DNA from 2 places in the Roseovarius arcticus genome. Region 2 is predicted to be linked to the other one. Evidence: riboswitches for the same ligand, from Rfam matches in the RefSeq annotation. Region 2 holds a riboswitch; the other holds the start of a gene.
The links. A riboswitch is a leader RNA that binds a small molecule or an ion and turns the genes downstream of it on or off. The one in region 2 is predicted to bind cobalamin.
Positions count from the first base shown of each region.

Region 1: linked by a shared signal. The riboswitch ahead of MK6180000_RS07560 (TonB-dependent receptor plug domain-containing protein) and the one ahead of MK6180000_RS05110 (hypothetical protein) in region 2 are both predicted to bind cobalamin.

Region 1 is NZ_SZZN01000001.1:1,602,131-1,617,411, reverse strand. Features, by position in the region: gene MK6180000_RS07615 (aromatic ring-hydroxylating oxygenase subunit alpha) at 1-323, opposite strand, end outside; gene MK6180000_RS07610 (helix-turn-helix domain-containing protein) at 442-1,263, opposite strand; gene MK6180000_RS07605 (hypothetical protein) at 1,604-1,945, shown strand; gene ilvN (acetolactate synthase small subunit) at 2,019-2,582, opposite strand; gene MK6180000_RS07595 (acetolactate synthase 3 large subunit) at 2,664-4,418, opposite strand; gene speB (agmatinase) at 4,808-5,764, opposite strand; gene guaB (IMP dehydrogenase) at 5,900-7,348, shown strand; gene MK6180000_RS07580 (hypothetical protein) at 8,167-8,436, shown strand; gene MK6180000_RS07575 (right-handed parallel beta-helix repeat-containing protein) at 8,440-9,711, shown strand; gene MK6180000_RS07570 (histidine phosphatase family protein) at 10,060-10,638, shown strand; tRNA gene MK6180000_RS07565 (tRNA-Val) at 10,750-10,825, shown strand; cobalamin riboswitch at 10,961-11,170, shown strand; gene MK6180000_RS07560 (TonB-dependent receptor plug domain-containing protein) at 11,311-13,104, shown strand; gene MK6180000_RS07555 (ABC transporter substrate-binding protein) at 13,169-13,975, shown strand; gene MK6180000_RS07550 (FecCD family ABC transporter permease) at 13,972-14,955, shown strand; gene MK6180000_RS07545 (ABC transporter ATP-binding protein) at 14,952-15,281, shown strand, end outside.
Region 2 is NZ_SZZN01000001.1:1,065,728-1,081,008, forward strand. Features, by position in the region: gene MK6180000_RS05085 (coiled-coil domain-containing protein) at 1-476, shown strand, start outside; gene MK6180000_RS05090 (cell division protein ZapA) at 476-871, shown strand; gene MK6180000_RS05095 (ATP-dependent helicase) at 953-3,361, shown strand; gene MK6180000_RS05100 (HlyD family type I secretion periplasmic adaptor subunit) at 3,438-4,739, opposite strand; gene MK6180000_RS05105 (type I secretion system permease/ATPase) at 4,736-6,469, opposite strand; cobalamin riboswitch at 6,795-6,994, shown strand; gene MK6180000_RS05110 (hypothetical protein) at 7,099-7,362, shown strand; gene MK6180000_RS05115 (metal ABC transporter permease) at 7,369-8,163, opposite strand; gene MK6180000_RS05120 (ATP-binding cassette domain-containing protein) at 8,160-8,948, opposite strand; gene MK6180000_RS05125 (helix-turn-helix domain-containing protein) at 8,915-9,397, opposite strand; gene MK6180000_RS05130 (zinc ABC transporter substrate-binding protein) at 9,496-10,434, shown strand; tRNA gene MK6180000_RS05135 (tRNA-Ile) at 10,587-10,663, opposite strand; gene purM (phosphoribosylformylglycinamidine cyclo-ligase) at 10,769-11,815, shown strand; gene purN (phosphoribosylglycinamide formyltransferase) at 11,812-12,405, shown strand; gene rnd (ribonuclease D) at 12,489-13,646, shown strand; gene MK6180000_RS05155 (hypothetical protein) at 13,651-14,172, opposite strand; gene MK6180000_RS05160 (SufE family protein) at 14,342-14,770, shown strand; gene purL (phosphoribosylformylglycinamidine synthase subunit PurL) at 14,860-15,281, opposite strand, start outside.

The DNA of each region.
Region 1 (15,281 bases), 540 kb from region 2:
GAGTGGTAGGGGCAGCGGATAGCGCCTTCAATCTTGCGTGGCTCCTCAATGAGGATCATGCCGCGGTGGCGGCAAATATTCTGGAAAACGCGCACATCGCCATCCTTGTCGCGGATCAGCAAGAGGGGCATCCCCAGAAAGGTCAGCGGCACCGCATCTCCCGCTTCTGGCACGTCCGATGCCACTGCGAGGCCGGCCCATTGGCTAAACAGCAGAGCGTGCTTTTCTTCTTCGAAGACGGCGGGATCAATGTAATGCGCGTTGGGCAGGCCATTGGCCGTTGCGACTGGGGCACGGACAGAAGAGAGGTCGGTGAGGCTCATGGCGCGGCTCCTGAATTCAAGTGTGGCTGCATCAACCATGGCCTACCGGCGCCGCCTCTGACCGCCGGTCTGCGACGCGACTTTTCTCACTGCGACATGATTTTGGAGGCGCCGCGCCCTATCTAAAGGGTTGGTCGAGCCTCAGGAGGCGCACATGGAAGGGTGGCAGATCCTCAATCCCGACCAGCGCCTTGCCGCGCGCAGCCGCGAGGATCGCGCCAGTATTGTTTCCCAGATGCTCGTACACCATGCGCGTCGCGCGGATGCCCGATATCTTTTCGCGTACTGTGCGGGTGACGTATCCCTCCCACAAATTCGGCTGAAATGAAGTCTCAGGCGCAAGAAAGTTGAACGAGCAGGCCATTGAATTGCGGTGGGTGACAATCATCATGATTCCCTCCTCTTGGCGCATGACGACGCCGCGAAATTCGCGGTCCTTCCGCGCGGTCGACAAACCTTGCATACGCAGCGCATCTATCGGCTCGCTGCCGCGCAGGAATGTATAACCATCCTCGCGGTGAATATTGACCAAGCCGCGCACAAATAACGTCTCGTCCACAAAGCTGCGCCGCACAAAGCGGTAAATGCCGCTTGGAAATAACTCTTCGGGCACTGCTACAGGTTCGGCCCCAAAGAAACCGGCGACGACGGGATGACCAAGCAGATCAAACGATGCGGACCTCAGGCTATCACTACGCTCCAGCAGGATACGCGCATCGGTGCCGAAAAACTGGCAGATCCGGTGCAACACGTCTGGCCGGGGAAAACTCTCGCCGGTGAGGTATCTGTTAAATTGAGTGCGGTTAATGCCCAGATCCCGGCAAAGTCCCGCGACCGACGGATAGTCGGCGCTCAGCGCGCGCAGGTTATCGCCGAAGATCGCCCGCAGCTGTGCGGGGTCCGTTACCGACGATGGCACCAATTTGGGCTCAGAGGGCATGGCGTGTATCCCTCAATGCAAGTTCAGCCAGATGCATGGTCAAATGAATTTCGGACGAGTAAATGTGAACTGAAATGTGTCATAGAGGACGCCTTGTTATGCGGACTAAATGTTAACGTTTTATCATTTCAACACGACTGACACGGCTTGTCACGCGCGATGACGCTAATTAGCGTCACTTTTTGCACCTCATGACACAAATGGATCAGGCCGATGGGCGTATCTACCATGGCCTGACGCCCCCGAAAGCTACATTTTAGTAACAGGCAAGCCTTGGTTCCGATGGTGATAATCGCCAGAGACCGCGAAGGCAGAGATTTGACTGGTTTTGGGGGAATACATGTACGGAGTCGTTCTTTGGAGTGATCAACGCCAGAACCGCGCAGTTATTTGGTGCGAGGATCACGGCGATCTAGCCTACTATAAAGGCGACGTAGGCGGAGATTCTGCGATGGCCGCAGGCGATCTGGTCGAGTTTGATCTGCACGAGGCCGCTGACATGCGCTTGGCTGATATGCCGCGGCTGATCACGCAGCGCAGCCACCCAACACTGAGTTCCGATTTGCGAAAGGCAGGCGCGCGTATGGGCGTGGTGCCGTCAGGTTCGCCCGCGCCGGCCAATAGTGACTACGCTGCGAATGTCATACCCTTTCGCGAAACCCGGATGGCAGCATACGCCTGAGGTTTTCTCGATAACCGAATATGAAAAAGAGCGGACCTTTTGGCCCGCTCTTTTTCATTTGTGCAGGGTAGAATTATAGGGAACCGCGGGGCAGGGCGGCGATGCCAGTGCGCGCCAGATCAGTCAGGCCCAAAGGGCGCATCAGATCGGCGAAGGCATCGATCTTTTCGGACGTGCCGGTAATCTCAAACGTGAAGCTGTCGAGCGTGCTGTCGACCACATTCGTGCGAAAGATATCGGCAAGGCGCAGCGCTTCAACCCGTTTATCACCGGTGCATACGACCTTGATCAACGCCAGTTCACGCTCCACTGCGCGGCCCTCGACCGTCAGGTCGTGAACCTCAAGCACCGGAATGATCCGGCCCAACTGCGCCTTTATCTGCTCGATCACCTGAGGCGTGCCGATGGTGACAATGGTGATGCGGGACATGTGCCCCTCGTGGTCGACCTCGGCCACCGTAAGGCTCTCGATATTATAGCCACGCCCCGAAAAGAGGCCGATGACACGTGCCAGCACACCGACCTCGTTATCAACGAGGACCGCCAGCGTATGACGCTCCTCCACATCCGAAAACGTGGGGCGGAGGTTGTAGGCGGAATGCTTGTTCGAGCCTTTTTTGATTTTCAGTGCGGACATGTCAGCTCCTTTGCAGAGGCGCGGAAGTTGCGCCGATTACCTGCGGATAGTCTTTTGTTTGAAATATGTTGCAAGTCATTCCTAAACCATCACCGCACCTTTGGAGCCGATGGCATCCTTGGTCGATGCCTCGCCTAGCAACATTTTGTTATGCGGCTCGCCGGAGGGAATCATGGGGAAGCAGTTTTCATGCTTTTCCACCATGCAGTCAAAGATCACCGGGCCGTCATACTCGATCATTTCCATGATCGCGTCATCCAGATCGGCAGGATCGCTGCAACGGATGCCCTTCGCGCCGAAGGCTTCGGCCAGCTTGACGAAATCGGGCAGGGCCTCGGACCAGCTATGCGAATACCGCTCGCCGTGCAGCAGCTCTTGCCACTGGCGGACCATTCCCAGACGCTCGTTGTTCAGAATGAACTGCTTGACCGGCAGGTTGAACTGAATTGCTGTGCCCATTTCCTGCATGTTCATCAGCCAGCTAGCCTCGCCCGCCACGTTGATGACCAACGCATCGCGATGCGCCATCTGCACGCCGATGGATGCGGGAAATCCGTAGCCCATGGTGCCAAGACCGCCGGATGTCATCCAGCGGTTCGGATCCTCAAAGCCAAGGTATTGCGCCGCCCACATCTGATGCTGGCCGACCTCGGTGGTGATATAGCGATCATGATCCTTGGTCAGGGCCTCTAGCCGGGTGAGGGCGTGCTGCGGCTTGATCGTTTTGCCTTCCTGCTTGAAGCTCAGGCATTTCGTCTTGCGCCAATCGTCGACGCGGCCGTTCCACTTGGCAATCGCCTCCACATTCGTCTTGCGGCCACGCGATTTCCAGACCTTGAGGAGGTCCTCAAGGACGTGCGCAATGTCGCCGACGATCGGGATATCGGCCTTGATCACCTTGTTAATCGACGACGGATCAATGTCGATATGCGCCTTTTTCGAGCCGGGGCTGAATGCGTCCAAGCGCCCTGTGATACGGTCGTCAAAGCGCGCGCCGATGTTGATCATCAGATCGCAATCGTGCATCGCCATGTTTGCCTCATAAAGGCCGTGCATCCCCAACATTCCCAGCCATGCTTTGCCGCTGGCCGGATAGGCGCCGAGGCCCATGAGTGTGGATGTGATGGGAAATCCAGTCGCCTCGACCAACTCGCGCAGCAGTTGACTAGCGGCCGGGCCGGAATTGATGACGCCGCCGCCGGTGTAGAACACCGGACGCTTCGCCGTCTCGATAGCGGCGACCAGCTCCGTGATTGCATCCATATCGCCTTTGACCTGAGGCTTGTAATGGCCTGTGCGCGCCTTTTGCGGTGATGTGTATTCGGCACTGGCGAATTGCACATCCTTGGGAATGTCGACCAGCACCGGGCCGGGGCGGCCAGCGGTGGCGACATGGAACGCCTCGTGGATGGTGGCCGACAGGTTGGCGGTATCCTTGACCAGCCAGTTATGCTTGGTGCAGGGGCGCGTGATGCCGACGGTATCGGCCTCCTGAAAGGCGTCCGATCCAATCATAAAGGTCGGCACCTGTCCGGTCAGCACGACGAGCGGGATACTGTCGAGCAGCGCATCGGTCAGGCCCGTCACAGCGTTCGTCGCGCCTGGACCGGAGGTGACCAGCACAACGCCCGGCTTGCCTGTTGAACGGGCGTAGCCCTCAGCGGCGTGCACGGCGCCCTGTTCATGGCGCACCAGCACGTGCTGGATGCCGTTTTGCTGGAACACTTCGTCATAGATCGGCAGGACAGCGCCGCCGGGATAGCCGAAGACGACGTCCACGCCCTGATCCTTGAGGGCCTGAACCACCATTTTCGCTCCGGTCATTTGACGTGTCATCGCTTCGCTCCGTTCATGACATCATTGCGCCGCGGCGCATAAAAAAACCCCCGGTTGTGGCGGGGGCGCATGGGGTACCTGTTGGGTGTCCGGTTACCGGCCCATGCGCATTTTCCGTGTGACTACAACTAGCGGCGCCATTGGACCACTCCCTTTTGCATTTAGCGGCGACCTTATGGGTGCGATTATAGGGCGTCAAGGCGCTCGGGTAGATAAAATGTCGCGGAGACCAACTTTTCTTTGCATTTATTGCGTAGGGAAGGTCAGTATTGACGATTCGAGTGCTTTCGGTTCGTATCCTGTGCGATGCGATCAATTGACGCCCTGCTTCTTGGGCGCCAGCGGTTTGAATAATGGCGATCCTTGCCCGCCTCCGTGCGGCAAAGTGGTTAGCCCTGCCGCGCATGCATGATAAAGCCTAGGAAATTAAGCAGCACCTGTGCCGCCAAGATCGATGTGCCGTCGGTGGGATCATAGGCCGGTGCAACCTCGACCAAATCCATGCCGACCACCTCATGGGTCTGCGCGACCTTCTGCAGCAACTCCAGCACTTCGTAGTAGAGAAATCCACCATGGCTGGGGGTGCCGGTGCCCGGCGCGATGGATGGGCAGAAGCCGTCTATATCCAGCGTAACATAGACGCGCGCGCCTGCGGGAATGCGGGCGGCCAGCGCGTCAGCCGTCAAGGCGCGGCACTGCCGAACGGACAAGATGTCAGACCCCATGGCACGCGCGGCGTCGTAGCCATCCTTGGCGGTGGAGCTGACGTTGCGGATGCCGAGCTGGGTCAGACCGGTGACATACGGTTTCTCGGCGGCGCGGCGCATCGGATTGCCGTGACCATTTCGCACGCCATGCCGCTCGTCCACGAAATCAAGATGCGCATCTATCTGCAGAATGTGGATGTCGCCACGTCCTTCAAACGCGTCGATGCATGGGATATTAACCGAATGATCGCCACCGATGATGACGGGCAGGGCACCCGCATCCAGAATTGCGCGCACGCCCTCGGCAATGTTCGCGTGGCTCTGCGCCGTGTCTGTGTGGATAATGTCGGCATCCCCAATGTCGACGATGCGTGCGTCCGCACCCAGATAGGTTACATCATCCTCATGGTCATACGCGCCGCCATGGCCAAAGCTGAACAGCGTCGACGCCTCGCGTACCGAGCGGGGCCCAAAGCGCGCACCGGGCCGGAATTGCGTGCCGCCGTCAAAGGGTGCGCCGAGGATCGCGATATCGGCATCAATAGCGCTCCAATCGGCGACATAGGGCCGCTTGCCAAAGGTCGAAATGCCGACGAAGGGAAGGTTCAGCCGCCCGCTATCGTAGTCGTTTCCGCTCATCAGGTGACCTCCAGTTACAGGTGTGATGGCAGTTAGCCGCGCGGCCCGCATCGCGGCAAGATATGTTTTGCCTTTCGCATGGGAGGTATCCGTGAAATAGGGACTTGCCAAACGATCTGTTCATGGAGAAACGTGATGAAGATTCGTGAGGCTTTGACCTTCGATGATGTCCTACTTGTTCCCGCCGCGTCGACCGTGCTCCCCAGCACCGCCGATACACGCACGCGAGTAACGCAATCGATATCGCTCAATATCCCATTACTAAGCTCGGCGATGGACACCGTGACAGAGTCGCGCATGGCGATCTGCATGGCGCAATCGGGCGGGATGGGCGTGATCCACCGCAATTTCGACGTGGCCGAGCAGGCCAGTGAAGTGCGCCGGGTGAAACGATTTGTCTCAGGCATTGTTTACAATCCCATCACTCTGACGCCCGATCAGACGCTGGCCGATGCCAAGGCGCTGCAAGAGCAGTACCGCGTCACCGGCTTTCCGGTTGTCGACGGCTCGGGCCGGGTTGTGGGAATAGTGACAAACCGCGATATGCGGTTTGCACAGGATGAGGCGACACCAATCAGGGCGATGATGACGTCGGATGATCTGGCAATTCTGCAGGAGCCCGCCGATCTGGAAGAGGCGCGGTCTCTTATGAAGGCTCGCCGCATCGAGAAGCTGCTCGTGACTGACGGTAAGGGCAAGCTGACCGGTCTTTTGACGCTGAAGGATACGGAGCAGGCGGTGCTGAATCCAGTCGCCTGCAAGGATAGCCTGGGCCGACTGCGCGTGGCCGCTGCTACGACAGTCGGCGACGCCGGTTTTGAGCGGAGCCAAGCGCTAATTGATGCGGGCTGCGACATGATCGTGATCGACACCGCCCACGGCCATTCGGCAGGCGTGGCCGAGGCGGTGCGCCGCGCCAAGAAAATCGCCGGCGATGTGCAGATTGTCGCGGGCAATGTCGCTACCGGCGACGCAGTGCGCGCACTGATTGATGCGGGCGCAGATGCTGTCAAGGTTGGGATCGGACCGGGTAGCATTTGTACCACCCGCATGGTCGCGGGTGTGGGCGTGCCTCAATTGACTGCGATCATGGATTGCGCCGCCGCTGCGGGCGACATTCCTATCATCGCGGATGGTGGCATCAAATTTTCAGGTGATTTTGCCAAGGCAATCGCCGCCGGCGCCTCCTGCGCGATGGTTGGCAGCATGATTGCCGGCACGGACGAAAGCCCCGGCGAGATGATCCTGTTTCAAGGCCGATCCTACAAGGCGTATCGCGGAATGGGTAGCCTTGGCGCGATGGCGCGCGGCAGTGCCGATCGCTATTTCCAAAAGGATGCGGCGAGCGACAAGCTGGTCCCGGAAGGGATCGAAGGGCAGGTGCCTTACAAGGGTGCGGCGGGCACGGTCGTGCATCAGTTGGTCGGCGGCCTGCGCGCTGCGATGGGCTATACTGGTTGTGCCACCGTCGAAGAGATGCGGCAGAATTGCGAATTCGTGCGCATCACTGGCGCGGGCCTCAGCGAGAGCCATGTGCATGACGTTCAGATCACGCGAGAGTCGCCGAATTACCGGATCGGATAACGCCATACTTTACTACTGTTTGAGGGGCTGGGGTGAGTAATCTCCCAGTCCCTTTTGCTTGAAGAGACGGCAGCACGGGCCTGAAACCGGGAATTCGCGGCTCGAACGGGCAGTACTTGTTCCGACGCTGTCGAAGATGATCCTCGCTGAGGTGGCAAGGGTAAACATCTAAGCTCTTTCAACCGCCGTGGTTGTGATCCTGTGCGGCAGACCCTTGGCTTATCTGAAAGCTGCGCCTGCCGCTTAACCGGGAATCATCGTTCAATGATTCCAAGGGCCTCTGGTGCTTGCGGACAAAGAACGACTGACAGAGAATATCATCGCGCTGACAGATAGTTCCGGCGCTAAAAGCAGTCTGAAAAGGGATTCTGGAATCGCCGAAAGGGGATGCCGCATGGAATTGGAGATGCTGCAAAGGCATCTTTTATGCGAACCACGATAAGTCGGTGGTAGAGTGGATCCAGCGGCAGGAACGGCTGAAAGTCCGGCAAATGCAGCCAAGGACGTCTCAGCTTTGGCTGAGGTCCAGCTCGTGCATCCGGCTGTGGCCAGAGATCCGAAAACCATGTTTTGCCCTATCGCGTTGTTAAGTAGCAAAGCGGTGGCGGGCGCGTTTTTCACCCCATTATTATCATTTTTGAGTACGCGAAGATGGCCAAGTAATACGGGGGCCGCGCATTAAGCGTCTGCCGTGAATGTGTGTTTGGCACAGCGGACCACGCTCGAGGGTCACCTGCGCGCGCATCATTAATCTGATCGACACCGGATGCAGCGATGAATCCGAGACGACACCCCAAAAACCCCAAAATGAGGAAAGAATGACTTCAACAATCGACATCATCGTTCATGGCAGACCCGGTCGTGCCTCCGCGAACTTCGGAGGACTTCAGGCCTGTCTGCAGGAGGCCACTTGTAATGACACGCTTGGCCACAAGACGGCGACTGTCACCTCTGCATCGGTCGGCGCTCCATCCAAGTTCATGACTACAGGCGCTTTTCCGGCACTGCAAGGTATCGCCGACGGCAAATCATTCGCACTTGGTCGTAAGAAACCTGCCGACTTCCAACCCAACTTTACAGGAGAATAGTTTATGAAATACACATCCTTTAAGCTCATCCAAGCTGTCAACGGCGGCGAAATTCGAGAAGGCGATAACAGCCTGCTCGTGCGCAAAAATGCGGACGGATCGCATGAGTATTTGGTGTCTAACGACGCGGGCTTGTGGCAAGGGCTGAAAGTCGAGATTGCGGATATCGTTACGCCGAACCCTGATCCAGATCCAACACCCGATCCCGACCCGATCCCCGACCCAGATCCAACACCCGACCCTGATCCGACCCCCGACCCCACTCCGACACCTACCCCAGATCCCGTTGCGGCTGACATCAATGGCCCGGCTGAACTGGCAACAGCGCTGTCCGCTGGTAGTGGAGCGTTCACATTGGCGGGTGGTGCTTACGGCGCGCTGCCGACCGTGCCCAACGGCACCACGCTTACGGCGGCCGATCCGGCAAACCCGCCGGTATTCTCGGCAAGCTCGATTAATGGGCGCGATGGAATCACCTTGGATGGCCTGCGCTTCAAGCATGTCTTTGCTACTGGCGATGGCGATGCGAAGGACGTCCTTTACCTTACGAACATCACAAACCTCGTCATGAAGAATTGCATGGTTGAAGGCGACCGCAACGAAAATGGTTCTTGCATCGGGCGTGGTATTCGTCTCTGGGGCGGCAGCGATATTCTGTTTGCCGATAACGAAATCCATACCATCTGGAAGGCTATCGGCATCACTGGGGATAACGTCACGCTGCGTGGTAGTAACATCCACACCTACCGCTCGGATGGCGTAAACACCGGGGCCGTCAACAACTTCCTGATGGAGGGCAACTATATCCACGATGCCGACACGGTCGAGTTTCCGTCAGACCACCGCGACAGCGTCCAGTTGATGGGTGCGGCGGATGGCGTGATCATCCGAAACAATTTCTTGGATATGAACCAAGGCCTTTATTCGCAGTCGCTCTGGTCCGACAACAAGCAGTTCATGGACAACGTTACGGTGGAGGACAACGTGATTATTGCCTCTCACACGAACGGGATCGCGCTGCACAATATCGGCAAGATCGACATGACGGGAAACGAGATGGTCTGGCTCCCTCGCGACAATGCTGCTTCACAAGGCGTTCAAACGCCCAAGGTGAACATCAGCTCAGGCCAAGCGACGGTAACGGGCAACACTGTGCCGGGCATCGTGTCGCCCTCGGGTGTTGATGCGCTGAACACGATCCAGGACGGCGACGTTGATGCCTCGCGGGCAGCAGCACGTGCCGATTCTCGCTGGGCGCATTTCTTCGGCGGCTAAGAGCCGGAGCGTGCAATCGACCCTGGCACGACCGGAAGGCGTAATAAGATCAGCATTGCTTATACAGACAGCGGCGTGGCGAAAATCACATTGAGCGCCGTTGTTGATGCTGAAGGTCTTGTGCTTACTAGAGGCTGCGCGTGATAAATCAGGCACGGTGGCGGTGACCAATACATGGTCACCGCCACCGTCATTCGGAGGTAGCACAACATGTTCGCTGTGCACCTTGACCGGCCCCTTTGAAGCTGGCTATAGCGCGCTGTTCAACCAATTTCGCGTAAATTGGGCTAGTGTCGAGCAATTAAGCCCTTACCAGGACCGTCTTTTTTAATCTCAGTGAGCTGCCCAATGCCTGAACGAAATATCCCAGATTGGCCGGACATTTGGTTTTTACGCCACGGGCAGACCGAATGGAACTTGGCCGGGCGTATTCAAGGCCGTCTAGACTCGCCGCTGACGGCACTAGGGCGCGCGCAGGCGCAGCAGCAGGCGCGGCTGATCCAAATCATCGCCGCCCGCGTTGCGTTCGGTGGGGGCGGTATCTATGTCTCGCCCCTTGGACGTGCTCGGCAGACTGCGGCGCTGGCGCTCGCGGGTTATGAGACGGTGATGGACGCGCGGCTTTCCGAGATAGATACAGGCGCATGGGAGGGGCGATTGAAGGCCGAATTGCCGCACGGTGCAAACGATCTGGAAATCTATGCAGCGGCACCGGATGGTGAAGGGCTGGAGGCGCTGATCGCACGCGTCCGCACCTTCGGGGATACATTGGCCGGACCTAGTATCGTTGTGGCGCATGGACTTTTGGGGCAGGTGCTGCGCGGGCTGGCCACGGGGGTGGCGCCTGCTCAAATGGGCAATCAGGACAACGCTCAGGGCTGCATTTATCATCTCAGTGGGGGTGTGGAAAAGCGGCTTGATGCATAGGTGGCCCAGCGCCGTTTTTCATTATTGACCATGCTTTTGAGCTTAGCACCTGAGAGACAGCGCGACACGCGCTCTTGCCAGATCGTCCGCCTGACGCTAAAGCGGCGGCACGGGTGGTTAGCTCAGTTGGTAGAGCGTTTCGTTTACACCGAAAATGTCGGGGGTTCGAGCCCCTCACCACCCACCATTTTCCCGCATTAGATCAATCTCTTACGGCGAAAACCGCGCCTGGCTTGCGGTGCGCGGCGGGCACGTGTTGCACTGGCGCGCCACGAATCTAACGTTATGTAACTTTTCCTCTTCCCCGCGAGGATAGGCTGCGCTAGGCAGGATGCACTTCGGTCTGGGCGGTTCGCCGTCTGGATAATAGGGAATGCGGTACGGCGCCTCTTGCGCCAAGTCCGTGACTGCCCCCGCAACTGTAAGTGGCGAGCGAAGCCGGAAACATGTCACTGCCGCATTCGCGCGGCGGGAAGGCCCGGCCAAGCGTTGACCCGCAAGTCAGGAGACCTGCCGAAGTGTTCACCCTGTCCGGGCGCGGGAGGCGTCATGGGCAACGGATTTTTCCGGTGTGGTGGCATTTTAGCCGCCTGCGGAAAGGCCAAAACGTCTCTTTCGCATGCAAAATCGTGACTTGCATCGCCCCACCGTCGGGCGTGACCGGAGACTTACATGAAACGTATTTTACTGACTTCGACTATTCTTACTGGCGCACTTGCCGCCACTGCGGCCACAGCGCAGCAAACCTATGATCTGGGCACGCTTGTTCTGTCGTCTAGCCTGACCCCGGTTGAGCTGGGGCGCACGGGCGCTACTGTCGAAGTGCTGGATGGGGATGACGCGGGCGCGCTTGATACCTCAGTGCTGGGCCGTCTCGACCGTTTGCCGGGTGTTAGCTCCATCTCAAATGGGGGCCTTGGCAACCTTGGCACGATCCAGATTCGCGGGCTGCCCGCGCGCTATGTGGGTGTGCGGATTAACGGCATTGATGTTGCCGATCCGTCCAACACGCAAAACCAGTTCAACTTTGGCGGGCTGACCGCGTCGGGCGTTGGCCGCATCGAAGTGCTGAAAGGCTCGCAATCTGCGCTCTACGGCTCCGAGGCGATTGCAGGTGTGGTCAGCATCACAACTTTTGTGCCGGAAGAGTTGGGATTTTCGGGTCAGGCGCAGGTAGAGGCCGGCGCGTTCAGCACTACTTCCGGCAGCATTAGCAGCGGCTATCGCAGCGATCGGGGCTATGTCGCGCTGAGCTACGGCCATATAAATACCGACGGCATTTCGGCCCGGTCCAGCGATACCGAGGATGACGGGTTTGAGCAAACGACCGCGGATATGACGGCCGCCTACGATGTCACCGATACGCTGACAATCGGCGGCGCGCTGCACTACCGCGACGGCGAGATCGAAATCGACCGTTCAACATCGAACTCATCGGGCATCAATTACTACACCGAGCAAGGCGCGCGCGTCTATGCCACGCTGCAGACCGGTGCGGTGACCCATACGCTGAGCTATAGCTATTTCGACATCGACCGCGATGATCCGAACGGTTTCACCACGACCTTCACCGGCGAGCGTCACAACATCGGCTACCTCGGCAGTGCGGAGTTGGGCGCAGCGACTGTGCTGACCTTCGGCATCGACCACACCGAAGAGAAGTTCACCTCCGGCACGGCGCGCGGGGACGAGGATGACACGTCGCTTAAGACCGAACTTCTGGTTGCGGCAACCGACCAGATCGATGTTTCGGCGGCGTTGCGATATGACGACGATTCCAGCTTTGGCGGTAAAACCACAGGCCGTCTGGCTGCTGTCTGGCGTCCGGTCCAGGATTTGGCGTTCCGCGCCGTCGTCGGCACCGGCTATCGTGCACCGTCGCTATACGAGCGGTTTGGGCCATTTGGTCTGGCAACACTTCAGCCCGAGGAAAGCCGCAGTTACGAGCTGGGCGTGGAAAAGACGTTTGGCACGCTTGGCTTTGCCAAGGCGACGATTTTCTACAACGAAATCGACGACTTAATTCAGTTTGCTGGCTCTAGTTACAATCAGGTTTCCGGCACGACAAAGTCAAAGGGTCTTGAGCTGTCGGGTGAGTATGCGCTTACCACTGCGATCAGCGCGTTTGGCGCCTACACCTTTACCGACGCGACGACCGATGGCGCGCGGCTGGTCCGGACGCCCAAGCATGACCTGGTCGTTGGCCTGCAGGGCGACTTTGGCGACCGCTGGTCTGCCTATGTGGATGTGCGCCGTGTCGCGGATGTGAAACCTAGCAGCTTTGCCCCTGCGGGAAACAAGGTGGGTGACTATACGCTAGTCGGCGCAGGCGTCAGCTATGACGTATCGCCCAACGCCGAGATCTATCTGCGCGTCGAAAACCTGACCGATGAGGACTACGAGACGGCGGGCGGCTTTAATCAGCCGGGCCGCGCGGCGTATCTTGGGCTTCGTGCGAGCTTTTGATCGCATAAAATCGCTTGCGGCGTCCGCTATCTTGGCGGGCGCTGCATTGACTTGCGGCGCGCCCGTGGCGGCAGAAGCGCCGCAGCGCGTCGTTTCTATCAACCTTTGCACCGATCAGCTGGCAATGCTGCTGGCGGGCGAGGGGCAGCTGATATCAGTCAGCCGAATTGCGCTGGACCGCCGCGTATCGGCGATGGCTGACCGCGCGCAGGACTACATCATCAACGCAGGCCGCGCCGAGGAGGTGCATGTGATGCGCCCCGATCTGGTGGTCGCTGGCGTCTACACATCGCGCGATACGATCGCGATGCTGCGCCGCCTCGGGATTGAGGTGGTGCTGTTTGATATCGTGAAATCACTGGATCAGGTGCGGATGCGTATCCAGGAAATGGGCGAGGCGTTGGGACGGCAAGATGCGGCACGCGCCATGGTCGCGCAGTTCGACGCCGATCTGGCAACACTGCGCAGCGAGGCGGCGCGCGGCGGCGCGCCGGGGCCGAATGCGCCGCGCGCCGCTCTCTATTATGCCAATGGCTACACCTCGGGCGAAAATTCTCTGGCCAACGACATCCTGTCGGCGGCAGGGTTGCGCAATGCGCCCGCCGAGGCGGGGTATGATTGGGGCAAGCTGCCGCTGGAGATCCTTGCGCTTATTGATCCCGATCTGGTCATCACGTCGCGCCGCTATCCCGGCGGCAGCCGCGCGGAGGAGGTTATGGATCATCCCATCGTCGGCACGATGCGCGGACAAAGCGCGGCGCTGACCGATCAGGACTGGGTGTGTGGCACACCGTTCGTGCTGCGCGCTATTGGCGATATGGCCGATGCACGGCGCAGCGTCGAGGCGACCAGCGCGGGGACCGGCGGATGAGCCGCGTGACGATCCCTCTGGCGCTGGCGGTGTTTATTCTGTTTACCGCGTCGCTGCTGATCGGGCCTGCGGGTCTGGGCGTCGGCGATAGCCTGACAGCTCTCTGGCGGGGCGGTGATGGCCCCATCGCCATGGTCATGCGCCAGATTCGACTGCCGCGCGCGATCCTCGCGGTGATGATTGGGGCCAGCCTTGGCCTTGCTGGCGCCGCGATGCAGGGGTATCTGCGCAATCCGCTGGCCGAGCCGGGGCTGATCGGCGTGTCCGGCTCTGCCGCGCTGGGGGCGGTGCTGGCGATCCAGACAGGGCTGGCGGCCGCCTTTACGCTCGGCCTGCCGTTGGCTGCGCTGGCTGGCGCGCTTGGCGGGGTCGTGCTGGTCATGGCGTTGGCAGGCCCGCGCGGCGGTGCGTTGACGCTGATCCTTGCGGGTATCGCCATATCGGCGCTGGCCGGCGCACTTACCTCGCTGGTGCTAAACCTGTCGCCAAACCCGTTTGCCGCGAATGAGATTGTCTTTTGGATGATGGGGTCGCTCTCGGATCGCTCGATGGTGCATGTGTGGCTGGCGCTGCCGCTGATGGTGATCGGCTGGGTACTGCTGGGAACGCTTGGCCGGGGCTTGGATGCACTGACGCTGGGCGAGGATGCGGCGGGCGCGATGGGTATCAGCCTGACCCGGATGCGCCTTGTCCTTGTCATCGGCACTGCCTGCGTGGTGGGCGCGGCGACGGCGGTGGCGGGCGCTATCGGCTTTGTCGGGCTGGTCGTGCCGCATGTGCTGCGGCCTCTTGTCGGGGCGCGGCCCTCGCGCCTTTTATGGGCGTCGGCCTTGGGCGGTGCGATCATGTTGTTGGTCGCAGACATCGCTGTGCGCCTGATCTTGCCGTCCCAAGACCTCAAGCTAGGCGTGCTAACCGCCATCGTCGGCGCGCCGGTGTTCCTGCACCTGATATTCAAGACGCGGAAGGACGGGATATGACCCTTCTTGAGCTTGACCGGCTCGGCGTTACCCTTCGCGGGCGAAGCATATTTCAGGACGTAAGCCTCAGCATCGCGCCGGGCGAGCTCGTTGGATTGATCGGCCCGAACGGTGCGGGCAAGACGACGCTGATGCGCGCGGCACTGGGCTTGATTCCATCGACTGGTCACAGCTCGCTTGCCGCTATGGCCCCCCGTGCGCGGGCGAAATGCGCCGCATGGATGCCGCAATCTCGCGAGATCGCGTGGCCCGTCACCGTTGAGACGCTGGTGATGCTGGGCCGCGTGCCACATCTGGGCGCAGGCCAGCGCACCGCCCCCGAGGAT
Region 2 (15,281 bases):
GGCAGGGGCTTGACGGGCTGGGCGCAGTTGGGGACGCCGACGAGGTGAAAACCCTGCGCCAAGAGGTCGAGGATGAAAAGCTGGCAAATGCCCAGCTGGAAGAGCGCGTCAAGCAACTGGGTGCACGTGCCCGCGAGGCCGAGACGGCGCTGGCCGCTGCCGGCGATGCAGACGCTGCCAAGGCCGAAGAAAGCTCGGCCCGCGCAAAAGCGCTAAAGCGGATAGACAGTGAACTGTCGTCACTGCGTCATGCAAATCAGCAGCTGCGCGAGAATAATACCGCCCTACGCGAGGCGAACGCCAAGGGCGTGGCCGAGCCACACCTGATCAACAAGGCTATGATGGCTGAGCTGGACGGCCTGCGTGCCTCGCGTGCCGCCGACCGCGCCGAAATGGACGTGATCCTGACCGAGCTGGCAGAAATTGCAGGCAAGCCGGACGATACGGCCCAGAGCGCTGGGATGGAGAATACATGATGCCCGAAGTTGATATCGAAATTGGCGGCCGTACCTTTCAGGTGTCCTGCCAAGAAGGCGAAGAGCATTTCCTGCAGTCTGCCGCCAAGATGCTGGATGACGAGGCGTCTGTTCTGGCCGCGCAGATTGGGCGCATCCCAGAGCCACGGATGCTGCTGATGGCAGGCCTGATGCTGGCCGACAAGACGGCGGGCCTGCAAGACAAAGTCGACGAGCTGCAGGATAGATTGTCCGAGCGCGACGCCGAGCTATCGGGTCTACGCGACGCGCCGCCGCCCGCGCCCGAGCGGATTGAAGTGCCGATTGTGCCCAGCTCCGTCACCGATACGCTGGCCGAAATTGCCGCCCGCGCTGAGGCGCTGGCCGAAACGGTGGACGGCAAGAAGGCGGGCTAGGGGCTGTTTGCTGCTCGAATTAGTAGAACATAGACCGAACATCACTTTAACTCGCGCGCTTGCCGCGCTAGGGTAAGCCGCATGAATAGCTTTGACGAATCCGACGCCTTTGAGGGCGCATCGCTGTCGGCGCGGGCTATGGCCGCACGCCCGGCGCCTTACTTGGACGGCCTGAATCCCGAACAGCGCCTCGCAGTTGAGACGATGGACGGCCCTGTCCTGATGTTGGCCGGGGCAGGGACGGGCAAGACAAAGACGCTGACGACGCGCATCGTACATCTGCTAAACACTGGACGCGCCCAGCCGAATGAGGTGCTGGCAGTCACCTTCACCAATAAGGCCGCGCGCGAGATGAAGAACCGCGTCGGCGCGCTGCTGGGTCAGTCTATTGAAGGAATGCCGTGGCTGGGCACATTCCATTCCGTCTGCGTCAAGCTGCTGCGCCGCCATGCGGAACTGATTGGCGTGCAGGGAGGGGGAAATGTTGATGATGTTATTGAGGCGCCTGCGCGCGAGGTCACGCTGAAGTCGAACTTCACCATTCTGGACACCGACGATCAACTGCGCCTGCTAAAGCAACTGGTGCGGGCCGCCGGCATCGACGACAAGCGTTGGCCCGCGCGCCAACTGGCTGGCGTGATCGACAGCTGGAAGAACCGCGCGTGGACGCCAGATAAGGTGCCCGCTGCCGAGGCAGGGGCCTATAATGGCAAGGCAGTCGCGCTTTATAAACAGTACCAACGCCGCCTGATCGAGTTGAACGCCGTCGATTTCGGCGATCTGTTGCTGCATGTCGTCCACATTTTCCAGACCCACGACGATATCCTGAAAAAATATCAGCGCTGGTTCCGCTATATTCTGGTGGACGAGTATCAGGACACGAACGTCGCCCAATACATGTGGCTGCGCCTGCTGGCGGGCGGGCACAAAAATATCTGCTGCGTTGGCGATGACGACCAGTCTATTTATGGATGGCGCGGCGCCGAAGTGGGCAATATCTTGCGGTTTGAAAAGGATTTTCCGGGCGCGCATGTGGTCCGGTTGGAGCAGAATTACCGCTCGACCCCGCATATCCTCGCTGCCGCCTCTGGCGTGATTGCAGGCAACAAGGGGCGTCTGGGCAAGGAGCTGTGGACCGATGTCAAGGAGGGCGAGAAAGTTCGCCTGATTGGCCATTGGGACGGCGATGAGGAGGCCCGCTGGATCGGCGAAGAAATCGAGGCGATGCAAGGCGGCACACGTGGGCTGCGCAAATTCGGCCTAGACGATATGGCGATCCTCGTGCGCGCCTCGCACCAAATGCGCGCCTTTGAGGATCGGTTCCTGACCATTGGCCTTCCATACCGCGTCATCGGCGGCCCGCGCTTTTACGAGCGGCTGGAAATTCGTGATGCAATGGCTTATTTCCGCTGCGTCACCAGCCCCAGCGACGACCTGGCGTTTGAGCGGATCGTGAATACGCCCAAGCGCGGTCTTGGTGACAAAGCGCAGCAAAAAATGCAGGTGACCGCCCGCGAGAACGGCGTGCCTCTGATCGAGGGCGCGCGGATCTTGCTGGAGGAAAAGGGTCTGACCGGCAGGGGTGCCAAGGAACTGACCACATTGTTGGACGGCCTCGCCCGTTGGGGCCGCATGACAGGCGACAAAGCGGTTAGTCATATCGAGCTGGCGGGCATCGTTCTGGACGAGAGCGGCTACACCGAGATGTGGCAAAACGACAAGACGCCTGAGGCGCCGGGCCGCTTGGAAAACCTTAAGGAACTGGTCAAGGCACTGGAAAACTTCGAAAACCTCACCGGGTTCCTCGAACATGTCAGCCTCATCATGGACAATGAAAGCGACAACGAGGGCGAGAAGGTCAGCATCATGACGCTCCACGCGGCAAAGGGCCTTGAATTTCCGGCCGTGTTCCTGCCGGGGTGGGAGGATGGCCTTTTCCCCTCGCAACGCTCAATGGACGAGAGCGGCCTGAAAGGCGTCGAAGAAGAACGCCGCCTTGCCTATGTCGGCATCACGCGGGCCGAGGAAATCTGCACCATATCCTTCGCCGGAAATCGCCGCGTGTTTGGCCAGTGGCAATCGTCGCTGCCGTCCCGCTTTATCGACGAATTGCCCGAGGAACATGTCGATGTTCTGACGCCCCCCGGCCTCTATGGCGGTGGCTATGGCGCGGCGGCTATAAGCGACGTGCAAAACAGCATCGACGCCAAGGTCGCAGATGCAAACGTCTATAATTCCCCCGGCTGGAAGCGGATGCAGGCGCGCGCCAGTAATCGTCCAACGTCCCAGCCACGCGAATCGAAATCGCCGGTGATCGACATGTCTGCCACCTCATCACATACGGTGGGCGAGCGGGTGTTCCACCAGAAATTCGGCTATGGTGAGATCATTGGCGTTGAGGGTGATAAACTGGAAATCGCCTTTGAGAAATCCGGAACGAAAAAGGTCGTCGCGCGCTTTGTCACCAGCCCGGATGACGTGCCCTTTTAAGGACGTTTGCTCAAAGTATCCGCGTCGTGATACAGGCTCCCACTGGGAGTTGTCGCGACCTGTTAAAGCGCCAAGATCACCCCCTGAATGCGCGCGCGAAATAGTCCGAAAGCGGTTTTACCAGATACGCCATGGGCGTCATGTCGCCGGTACGAAAGAACGCCTCGACAGGCATGCCGGGGACCAACTTGGTATTATCCGGCAGGCGGCGGCGCTCGCTGTCGCTGAGGGTGATGCGGGCGCGGTAATAGCTAGCGCCGGTGCCCTCGTCGCGAAATGCGTCGGCCGAAACTTGCATGACCTGACCCATCAATTCCGGCGTTTGGCGCTGGTCCAGAGCCGAGAAGCGCAGGATCACGTCCTGACCGGGATGCAGAAGATCAATGTCGGTTATCGGCACCTGCGCTGTAATGATTAGCGGGCGGTCTTGCGGTACGATGTACAGAATCGGATCGGCAGCGCGCAGCACCGACCGAGGCGCAAAGATCTGCAGGTCGTAAACCACACCCGACACCGGGGCCACGATCTCTAATCGGCTAAGTTTTTCGAGCAGGGCCGCGCGTTTCTCGCGCAGCTCCAGTTCGCGGTATTGCAGATCGCGCAGGGTGCTGATTGCCTCTTCGCGGCGGGTAGCGCCAAGTTTCAGCCGCTCAATTTCGATCTCAGTGATGCGCCCCTCGGCCTGTGCCTTTTGCGCGGTCAACTCGCCCAGCGTGCCAGCCATGCGCGCCTCTTCGCGGCGCAGCGCCAATAGGCGCGAGACCTGCGTCAGCCCTCTGTCCAGCAGCGATTGCTGCGTCACGCGTTCCTCAATAATCAGATTGCTCTGCTGGCTCATTGACGCTTGCTGTGCCTCGATCCCTTTGATCTGATCAGTGATCTGGATCCGGCGCTTGCCCAGTTGCGCAATCTCATTGCCTGCGGTCTCGGCCCGCGCAGCCAAAAGGCGGGCCTGGCCTTCCATCAGTTCGGCGGCGATGGGGCGTGTTTGAGCCAACTCCTGCAATAGAGGATCAAAGGTGATGGCGCTGCGGTCGTCGCGCTCGGCCTCAAGGCGCCCGCGCCGCGCCATCAGCTCGAACAGCTGGTTTTCGGTGATGGTTAGCTGCGAGGCCTGCAGGGCGGGGTCGAGTCTGAGCAACGTGTCACCTGCCGCGACGCGCGCACCCTCGGCCACGAGGATCGCCGCGACCACGCCGCCGTCTGCGTGCTGGACGACCTGCCGGTTCTGAGCGACTTCGACCTTTCCCTGCGCGATGATTGCGCCAGCAAGGTTTGCAAACCCCGCCCAGATGCCGAAGCCCCCTAATAGGACCACCAGACCCGCGATCCCGATGCCGATGGGCCAGCGGGCAGACCAGTCGGACGCGCTGCTCATTGCGCACCCCCTTGGCTGACCGATTGCACGATCTGGGTACGGTTGCGCACGACGTCGCGCAGTACTTCGTCGCGAGGACCGAAGCTGCGTACCTGTCCGCCCTCCAACACTAACAGAAGATCACATTCCTTGATGGCCGCAGGGCGATGGGCCATGATTAGAATGGTCTTGCCCGCCGACTTGAAAGCACGGATTGCGCTATTCACGGCCTCGCTGCCCTCGTTATCCAAGTTTGAGTTTGGCTCATCCAGCACCAAAATTACCGGATCGCCGTACATTGCGCGGGCGAGCGCGATGCGTTGCATCTGGCCGCCCGATAGACGCCCGCCCCCGGCGCTGATTTCAGTGTCGTAGCCACCCGGCAGCTTGAGAATCATGTCATGCGCATCAGCGCGTTTGGCTGCGGCGACAACCTGCTCGGCATCGGGATCTGTCGAAAGGCGCGCGATATTCTGCGAGACGGTCCCGGCAAAGAGCTGCACGCGCTGCGGCAGATAGCCGATATGCTGCCCCAGCGTATCGGGCGCAAACTGCTCCAGCGTAGCGCCGTCCAGCCGAATCTTGCCGGCCGCGGGTGGCCAGATGCCTGTGATCGCGCGGGCCAGCGAAGATTTGCCCGCGCCCGACGCGCCGATGACACCCACAGCCTGTCCCGGCTCCAGCGCAAAGGTGACGCCGCGCAGCGTCGTCTCTCGCTCTCCCGGTGGGGCGATGAAGAGGCCTTGCACCTCTAGACGCGCCTTGGGTTTGGGCAGGGCCGTACGCTCGGTCTCGGGGGGCACTTCGGCCAGCAGGCGGCCGAGGCCGAACCAACCGCGTATGGCGCGCTGCACCAATGGCCATTGTCCGACCAGCTGTTCTATCGGGGCTAGTGCGCGACCCAGAAGGATCGAACCTGCGATCATTGCGCCTGCTGTCAACGCATTCTGCAGCACCAGCCATGCGCCGAGGCCTAGCATCGCCGATTGCAAGAACAGTCGAAACGTTCTGGTTGATACATTAAAGCTGCCTGCCCAGTCTGACGCGCCGATATGCTGTTTAAGAGCCTCCGAGCGTGCGGTTTGCCACCTGTCGAAGGCCGCACTGCGCATGCCCAAGGCCTGCACCGCCTCGGCCTCGGACCGGATTTCGGCGGCCATCACATCGGCTGCGACGCTGGCCTCGCCTGCGGCAGCCAGCGAGCGGCGCGTCGCCAGCTGGTTGAGGACCGCCAGTACGATCAGTAACGCACCGCCCAAGAGGGCGAGCATCCCAAGCATGGGGTGGAATATCCAGATACCCAGCAAAAAGAGCGGCGTGAACGGAATGTCGAAGGCGGACGTCAGCACCGAAGAGCTCATTAGCTGCTGCACCGATTGCAGATCGCTGAGGCCTGTCGCGTCGCTCTGATCCGGCCTGCGTGCCGATTTGCGCAGCACCGCGTCAAACACCCGCCGCTCTAGCAGCGACTGAAAGCGGGCGCCGGCCCGGATCATGACGCGGCTGCGCGCAAAGTCTAGAATACCCATTATGCCAAAGAGGAATGCGGCCAGAAGCGTTAGCGCCACCAACGTCTCGACCGAACGGCTGCCAAGCACCCGGTCATAGACTTGCAGCATGTAGATCGGTCCGGTCAGCATCAGCAGGTTCACAAAAATACTGAAAATGCCAACGAACCAATACAGCGGCCGCGCGGCACGGCGCGCCGCACGCAATTCTGGCAGGCCTGCGTTGGAATGGGTTGAACTCATGCTGGACTTTACAACTTGTGAAAAAAGGAACTCAGGCGTCGTCGAACTTGCTGGCAATCGCGCCGCGCCCTAGAATCCGCCCAGCCAATATCCTTAATTCTATGGCTATAGAGCTGCATCAGGTTGCCTGAACGACGCGGCGCGGTCTGTATCGCGGGCACGGCAGGCATCACTAACCGGGTGGAGCGGCGCAATATTGATTTCATTGCACTACGAGAGGACGAAGCTTGCAACTACAGAGCATTGAAAAATTGATACAAATAGCGGGAGGACCCAACTACAGCCCGCCGCCCGCGATGAATCGTTGCACCCCAATTTCAAATCCGCCACACTGAGCATCCAAGGTGCCGCGTATCCGCGCGGAGAATTGGGAAGCCGGTGCAAATCCGGCACTGCCCCCGCAACGGTAAGGGTGGGCGAGACGGCGATATGCCACTGGGCCGCGAGGTCTGGGAAGGTTGCCGGATCATGGGCTTTGCGCCCGGCCCCTCAAGTCCGGAAACCAGCCTTGGACTGACGTCAAACCGCGGGGGGCGGTGCGGGCGCTGTTGGTGGTAATCCGCTCTACAGCCTTTGCGCATCCTCTCGCCCCATCCGGTCCGGGGGTGTGGCCGAGGAGAGTAGAATAGATGAGTGTTTCGCAGATATTAAGCGGGCTGGAGCGCAGCGATGCGACTGGCCCCGATGCCGATGCCGCCGCGCGTATGGGATTTCTGGAATGGGCCTTTGGGCTAGCAGGAGCGGCTACACCAGAGGCCGCGCGCGCGGCGCTTGATGCGGCGCCTGCGCCAGCTGAAAGTGCGGCGGCGCAGGCCTTTATCGGGTATTTGCATCAGGCCAGCGCCCATGTCACGCGCCCGGTGCGCCGTGGCCGCGCCGCGCGGATGCACTAAGCTAGGCTATGCGCGCCGAAGCGCCGCGATGACGCTTGATCCTGCGAACAAAATCGCGCTGACGCAGACAATTGTCGGCCCCGTCGGTGTGTCCAGCGCATAGGACGCGTGCAGGCCCGCCCAGGCGGCAGTCATTGCCAGAAGGGTGGCGGCCACGGCCATGCCCTCTGGCGTGCGGGCAAAGGGACGGGCGGTTGCGGCTGGAATAATGAGCAGCGCAGTGATCAACAGGGCGCCGACCACCTTGATCGCGACCGCCACCACTATGGCAAGCGCGAGCGTCAGGATCAGCTCCTCGCGTCGCGGGTCGATCCCGGCGGCGCGGGCCAAATCGGAGTCTAGCGTGGCCGTCAGCAGCGCGGACCAGCGCCAGCAAACGAGGCCCAGCACCAGCGCCGCGCCGCCCCAGATCACGCCCAGATCACCGCGCGACACCGATAGGATGTCGCCAAAAAGAAACGACATGACGTCGATCCGCACCCCGTGCAGGAACGACACGCCCACCAGTCCGAACGCCAGCGCCGAGTGGGCCAGCACCCCCAGTACCGTATCCACGCCGCGTCCCCGCCCAGACAAAAGCGTCACCAGCACGGCCATTGCCAGCGCTACGACCAGCGCCCCGGCGAAGATCGGCAGCGATAACGCGAGCGATAGCGCCACGCCCAAGATTGCGGCATGGGCTGTCGCATCTCCGAAATAGGCCATACGCCGCCACACAACAAAGCAGCCCAGCGGGGCGGCGGCCAACGCCGTGCCTATCCCGGCCAGCGCCGCGCGCACCATGAAATCATCCAAGATCATGGGCGGTTCTCCTCTGCGGCGTGTTCGTGCCCACACTCCTCGCCATGCACATGGTCATGGTGATGACGGTAGAGCGCCAGCGCACCTTGCGTGCCCTCGCCAAAGAGGGCGCGGTAGACGGGCGCTTCGGCCACTACCTCGGGCGCTCCCTCGCAGCAGACATGCCCGTTCAGGCAGATGACGCGATCCGACGCGCTCATCACTACGTGCAAATCGTGGCTGACCAGCAGGACGGCGCAGCCGGTGTCGCGGCGCACATCCTCGATCCGGCGATAGAATGACGCGGCGCCGGGCTGGTCTAGCCCTGCCGCGCCCTCGTCCAGCATCAGCAGGTCGGGGCGGCCCAATATGGCGCGGGCCAGCAGGACGCGCTGGAATTGCCCGCCCGATAGGTCGGCCATGGGCTGCGCTGCGATATCGGGCACGCCCGCCCGCTCTAGCGCGGCGCGCGCCTCCGCCGGTGCGACGCGGCGGGGCAGTCCCAGAAAACGAGCAACCGAAATTGGCAGCGCAGGGTCCAGCGCCAGACGCTGCGGCACATAGCCGAATGTCAGACCGGGCCGCCGCGTGATGCGCCCGGCACTGGGCCGAACCCCACCGAGCAGCGCGCGCAGCAGGGTGGATTTGCCCGAACCGTTCGGGCCGACGATCGTGACAATTTCGCCGGGGGCGATGCTGAAGTCGACATTCTCCAGCACCAACGCGCGGCCATGGCGCACGCCTAGTCCCCTTGTTTCTATCAGCGGCGCGGTCATGCGCGGGATACCTCGGCGCAGCTGGGGCATAGCCCCTCGGCCTCGCGCACCGTCCGCTCGATCACAAATCCGGCGCGCTTTGCGGCACGTGCCAGCTCGCTGGTGGATGGGTCCGTCTCGGCCTCGGTCACGCGCTTGCAGACGCGGCAAATCAGGAAGGCGGGGGTATGCGCATCTTCGCCGTGGGAGCATGCAATGAAGGCGTTTAGTCGTTCAATCCTGTGGGCGAATCCGTGGGTGACCAGAAAATCGAGCGCCCTGTATGCGACAGGCGGCTGTGATCCAAGACCATCGGTGCGCAGATGTTCGAGGATGTCGTAGGCGCCTAGCGCCTTGTGGTCGCTCAATAAAATTTCCAACACGCGGCGCCGGACCGGCGTGAATTGCAGCGCATGCTGGGCGCAGTGCCGCTCGGCGGCGACGATACCCGCATTGATACAGCCATCGTGGTCATGCGCGTCGAAGGCTTTCATCTGCATCGCGGGCGTCCTCGGGTCAGAGTTTGATATCGCTTGATGTGTTATAGTATATCATCTACAAGCGAAGGTGATATGTTATATAATCACATGAGGTCACCATGTCCATCAATGCTTGCCGTTCTGCCCTTGCTGGCGCCGCGCTCATTTTATCCAGTGCGGTAGCTGCCGTCGCTGACGTCCCGAAGGTCGCGGTGGATATTGCGCCCGTGCAGTCGCTAGTCGCGCGGGTGATGCAAGGGCTTGGCGCGCCTGAGCAGATCGTGCGGCAGGGCGCGTCGCCGCATGGCTATGCCCTGCGCCCGTCCGAGGCGCGCAATCTGACCGAGGCGGATGCCGTCTTTTGGATCGGCCCCGCATTGGAGCCGTGGCTGGAGCGCAGCATAGACACGCTAGCGCCGGATGCGGTCGTTGTTCGACTACTGGACGTGCCCGGAACGACGGTGCTTGAGTTTCGGCAGGGCGCGCAATTCGTCGCCCATGAGGATGAGGGCCATGACGACGACCATGAAGGTCATGATCATTCAGGCAGCGATCCGCACGGGTGGCTTGACCCCGAGAATGGCAAGCTGTGGTTGAATTCCGTCGCAGATGAATTGGCCAAGTTGGACCCTGATAACGCAGACGTTTACGCCGCTAACGCAAGCGCCGGCAAATCCGAGATCGACGCCGCTGCGGCACAGATTCGTCAGGATCTGGCGCCGATCGCGAACTTGCGGTTCGTCGTTTTTCACGATGCCTACCAGTATTTCGAGGCCCGATTTGATCTGGCCGCACTGGGGGCGATTTCGGCGGGGGATGCGTCCGATCCCGGCCCTGCGCGGATCGAGGCTGTGCGCGGCATTATACGGGACGGCCGCGTTGACTGCGTGTTTTCGGAGCCAGAGTTCAACCAGTCGTTCGTAGAAACTGTGATTGAGGGTACGGAGGTCAAGGCGGCAATCATTGACCCGCTTGGCAGCCAAATCGCGCCCGGCCCAGAGTTTTATCCAGCGCTGCTGCGCGCAGTTTCAGACGAATTGGTCGGCTGCGCAAAATAGGTATGCAGGAAGCTGCCAGACCGGAGTGTGCGCGCACGTTGCAACAGACAGCGCGGACCTCTGGGCTTTGACGGAAATTGCACTTGGCCCGTCCATTGCGCTGATTTTGCAGCAAACGCGCGCCCTGACGCGATCAGGGCAGGAGGGCGGTATGGTAGGCCCGGCAGGACTTGAACCCGCAACCAAAGCGTTATGAGCGCTCTGCTCTAACCAGTTGAGCTACAGGCCCTCCATGCCGCGTTTCCTACGCAGCAGCCGCGCCCGCGTCAAGGCTTTGAGATTGCGCAAGCCGCAGGTTTAAGCTAGGCCCGCGCGTAAATCTCAGGAGAGCGCGATGACCAATCCCAAGACTGGTGTGAGCTATGCCGACGCAGGCGTTGATATCGACGCGGGCAACGCGCTGGTCGAGCGGATCAAGCCCGCGGCCAAGCGCACGGCGCGCCCCGGCGTCATGTCGGGCCTTGGCGGCTTTGGCGCTCTCTTTGATCTCAAGGCGGCGGGGTATCATGATCCGGTGTTGGTGGCGGCGACCGACGGGGTCGGCACCAAACTGCGTATCGCGATTGATACCGGGCATGTAGACGGCGTGGGGATTGATCTGGTCGCGATGTGCGTCAACGATCTGGTATGCCAGGGGGCCGAGCCGCTGTTCTTTCTCGACTATTTCGCCACCGGCAAGTTGGAGATGGAGCAGGCGGCACGCATTATTGAGGGTATCGCAGAAGGCTGCGCCCGTTCGGGCGCCGCGCTGATTGGCGGCGAGACGGCTGAGATGCCGGGCATGTACCCTGCTGGCGATTTCGATCTGGCAGGCTTTGCCGTTGGCGCGATGGAGCGGGGGGCGACTTTGCCTGATGGCGTGGTCGAGGGCGACGTGCTGCTGGGCCTCGCCAGCGATGGCGTCCATTCCAACGGCTACAGCCTCGTGCGCAAGCTGGTTGATATGTCGGGACTGGGCTGGGATGCGGATTGCCCTTGGGGCGACGGAACCCTTGGCGCCGCGCTGCTGACGCCCACGCGCCTTTATGTGAAATCCGCGCTGGCCGCGATCCGCGCAGGCGGCGTTCATGCGCTGGCCCACATCACTGGCGGCGGCCTTACCGAAAACCTGCCGCGCGTCCTGCCCGATGGTCTGGGCGCCGATATTGATCTGGGCGCGTGGGATCTGCCCGGCGTCTTTGGCTGGCTGCGCCAGACGGGCGGCATGGATGAGGCCGAACTGCTGAAAACCTTTAACTGCGGCATCGGCATGATCATCTCCGTCGATGCGGCCCGCGCCGATGAACTCGCCGAGTTGCTGGCCGAGCAGGGTGAGACTGTTCATCGCCTCGGCCATGTCACCGAGGGCGCGGGTACTCGGTATAGTGGCGCGCTGGCGTGACGCAGAAGGTTGCCATCCTTCTGTCCGGTGGTGGCTCCAATATGGTGGCGCTGCTGGATAGCATGACGGGCGATAACCTCGCGCGCCCTGCGCTGGTGCTATCAAACCGCGCGGATGCGGGCGGCCTTGCCAAGGCCGCGGCACGCGGCGTGCCAACCGAGGTGGTCGATCACCGGCCCTACGGCGAGGATCGCGGCGCGTTTGAGGACGCGCTGCACGCGCGCATTATGGAATATGCGCCCGACATCATCTGCCTCGCTGGTTTCATGCGCGTGCTTACCGAAGGGTTTGTGGCCCGGTGGCAGGGGCGTATGATCAACATTCATCCGTCGCTCCTGCCCAAATATCGCGGCCTGCACACCCATGCGCGGGCGCTGGACGCGGGCGACGCCGAGGCGGGCTGCACGGTGCACGAGGTGACGGCTGCGCTGGACGACGGACCTCTCTTGGGACAGGCGCGCGTGCCGATTTTGGCCGAAGATACGCCCGAAACCCTTGCTGCCCGGGTGCTGGTGGCCGAACATCAGCTTTATCCTGCCGTCTTGCGCCGTTTCGCCGCTGGTGATCGTACACAAATTCATTTGCCCTAGGCACCGCGCCAAACACATTTCAATTAGCGCCGATCCACCTTATATCGGCGTATCAGACCTCAGCGAAAGAGCCCTTTGCCTTGATCCAGACCATCACCACGACCGACGCGCTGGCCGAATATTGTGCCCGCGCTGCCCAGCACCCCTATGTCACCGTCGACACTGAGTTTCTGCGCGAACGCACCTATTATTCCAAGTTGTGCCTTGTGCAACTGGCCTATCCGGGCGACGGCGATGAGACGGCCGTACTGGTCGATCCGCTCTCAGATGGTTTGTCACTAGAGCCGCTCTATACGCTTTTCCGGGATGAGGCCGTGGTCAAAGTATTCCACGCTGCTCGGCAGGATCTTGAGATCTTCTTTGTCGATGCGGGCCTGATCCCGACGCCGCTTTTTGACAGCCAAGTGGCCGCAATGGTCTGCGGCTTTGGCGAGCAGGCGGGATATGAGACGCTGGTCAAGCGGATTGCCAAAGCTGAGGTCGACAAATCCTCTCGCTTTACCGATTGGTCGCGCCGCCCTCTGAGCGATGCACAAAAAAGCTATGCGCTGGCCGACGTGACGCATCTGCGCAAAATCTATGAGTACCTCGCCCGCGAGCTGACCAAGACGGGCCGCGACAAGTGGGTGGCCGAGGAAATGGCCGTGCTGAATGCGCCCGAAACGTACGTGACCCAGCCCGAAGAGGCATGGCAGCGCATCAAGACGCGCAATAATTCGGGCAAGTATCTGTCTATCGTGCGCGAGTTGGCCCGCTTTCGCGAGAGCTATGCGCAGACGCGGGATATTCCGCGCAACCGTGTCTACAAGGACGATGCGCTGGTTGAATTAGCGGCGACCAAGCCCGCCAATGTGCAGGATCTGGGCCGCTCGCGCCTGCTGATGCGCGAGGCGCGTAAGGGCGACATCGCAGATGGAATTCTCAAGGCCGTTGCGGATGGACAGGCGATACCGGTCGACCAACAGCCAAAGCCTGACCTCAGCCGGGAAAAGTTACAGGTAAATCCGGCAATTGCTGATTTGCTGCGCGTTTTGCTGAAGGGGGCGTCGGATCGCGAGGGCGTTGCCTCCAAGCTGATTGCGACCGCTTCTGATCTGGATGCGATCGCCGCCGGGCAGCGCGGAGTTGCCGCCCTCTCTGGCTGGCGTCACGATGTTTTCGGGGCTGAGGCACTGCGCCTGTGCAAGGGCGAGATCGCCCTGCGCGTGAAGGGTGCGACCATAGAGACTGTCGAAGTCTGATCCCTCAGCGGCGGGACGTGGCAGTGTTCGTCTGGCCAAGAACCCGGATTTCGGACACCTGGTCCAGAGTCTGGCTGGTCACGAACTGGCCGGCCTCAACACGGCGCGTCTGCACGGGCCCTTGGGGGGTGTCGGTGCGCTGGATCGCGCGGAGGGTATAGGTAAGTGCGCCATTCGCAGGCTTGCCGCCGTTTTCGGGCCATAGCCGCACGTCGAACGCGCCTTGGCGCAGCGACAGGCCGGTTGCCTTGATAATCGCACCGCCTGCCGATCGTTCAATGACCACGCCCTCGACAGCGTAGATCGGCGTGCCAACATAGATTTCGGCCTCGGATTTGCGTTGCAGGATACTGTTGCGCTTTTCCGGTATCAGGGGATTGGCTGTCTCGCCCTGAACGGGGGCGGCGCGTTGAACCGTCCGGCTCTTACCGAACCAATTGGCTGGGTTCACACGCGAGTCGCGCAAGCCCGAGCAGCCCGCCAGCGTCAGGCTGGAAATCATCAAAACGGTCACCAGGCTGCGCATCGGCATCGTCCTTATCGGTATGGTCTGAAACTGGGCAGACCCTAGCAGCCCCGCGCGCCCAAGCGCAAGCGCGCGCAGCCCTTAGATGTGCCCGCCACACTACGCCGCCGGGGTGGACCTTTGCCAGATCAGACCCTACCTCTGAGTACAGAAATGAAAGGAGCGGATCATGGCCCAACCGGCATTCGAGGACATCGTCGAAGATTTCGAATTTCTGGACGACTGGGAAGACCGCTATCGTCACGTGATCGAGGCTGGCAAGGCGATGGACCCGCTGGACGACGCGCTAAAAGTGCCTTCGACACGCGTCGAGGGATGCGCCAGTCAGGTCTGGCTGCATCCGAAGGTGGGGAGCGGCACGTTTCGATTCGACGGCGATAGCGACGCGCTAATTGTGCGGGGCCTGATCGCGGTGCTGCGCGCGCTTTATAACGACCTGCCAGTGGTCGAAGTGCCTCGCGTTGATGCCGGAGGTGAGCTGGCTCGCCTTGGTCTCAACGATCATCTGTCAGCGCAGCGGTCTAACGGGCTGCGCGCGATGATTGAGCGGATCCGTGTGGTCGCCGCTGACGCAGCGCAGGATGACGGGCGGCAGTAATTAGCAATTTAGGCCAAGAAAAAAGCCCGCGCGGGTCAGGACCTCGCTCCGCTGGCTTAAACCTGGGCTAAACTTTAAGATATCCGAGACTATCCCGCGAAACGCTCGGCGAATGTGGTGCGGAAAAGATGGCTCAAGCTCTGTAGCGAGGCCTGAGCACCGCCCATTCGCACCTGATCACCGGTGAATTTGCCCACGCTGGAAATCGTCACGCCTGCGCGGGACGCTTCAATCATTAGCGCTTCGGCCTGATCAAAGTTACAGGCCACCAGATAGCGGCCCTGATCCTCGCCAAAGAGCGTAGCGGTGTCGGCGCTGTCCAGATGCACACCGACGCCCGCCGTCTCGGCCATTTCAAATGCGGCCAGCGCGAGGCCACCATCACTCAAATCGGTGCAGGCGCGTATCAGCGCGTGATTGGCGCGGATGAACTCGCCATTGCGCTTTTCCTCAGCCAGATCGACGGGGGGCGCATCGCCCTCAATACGGCTGAACACTTCGGCGAGCAGCG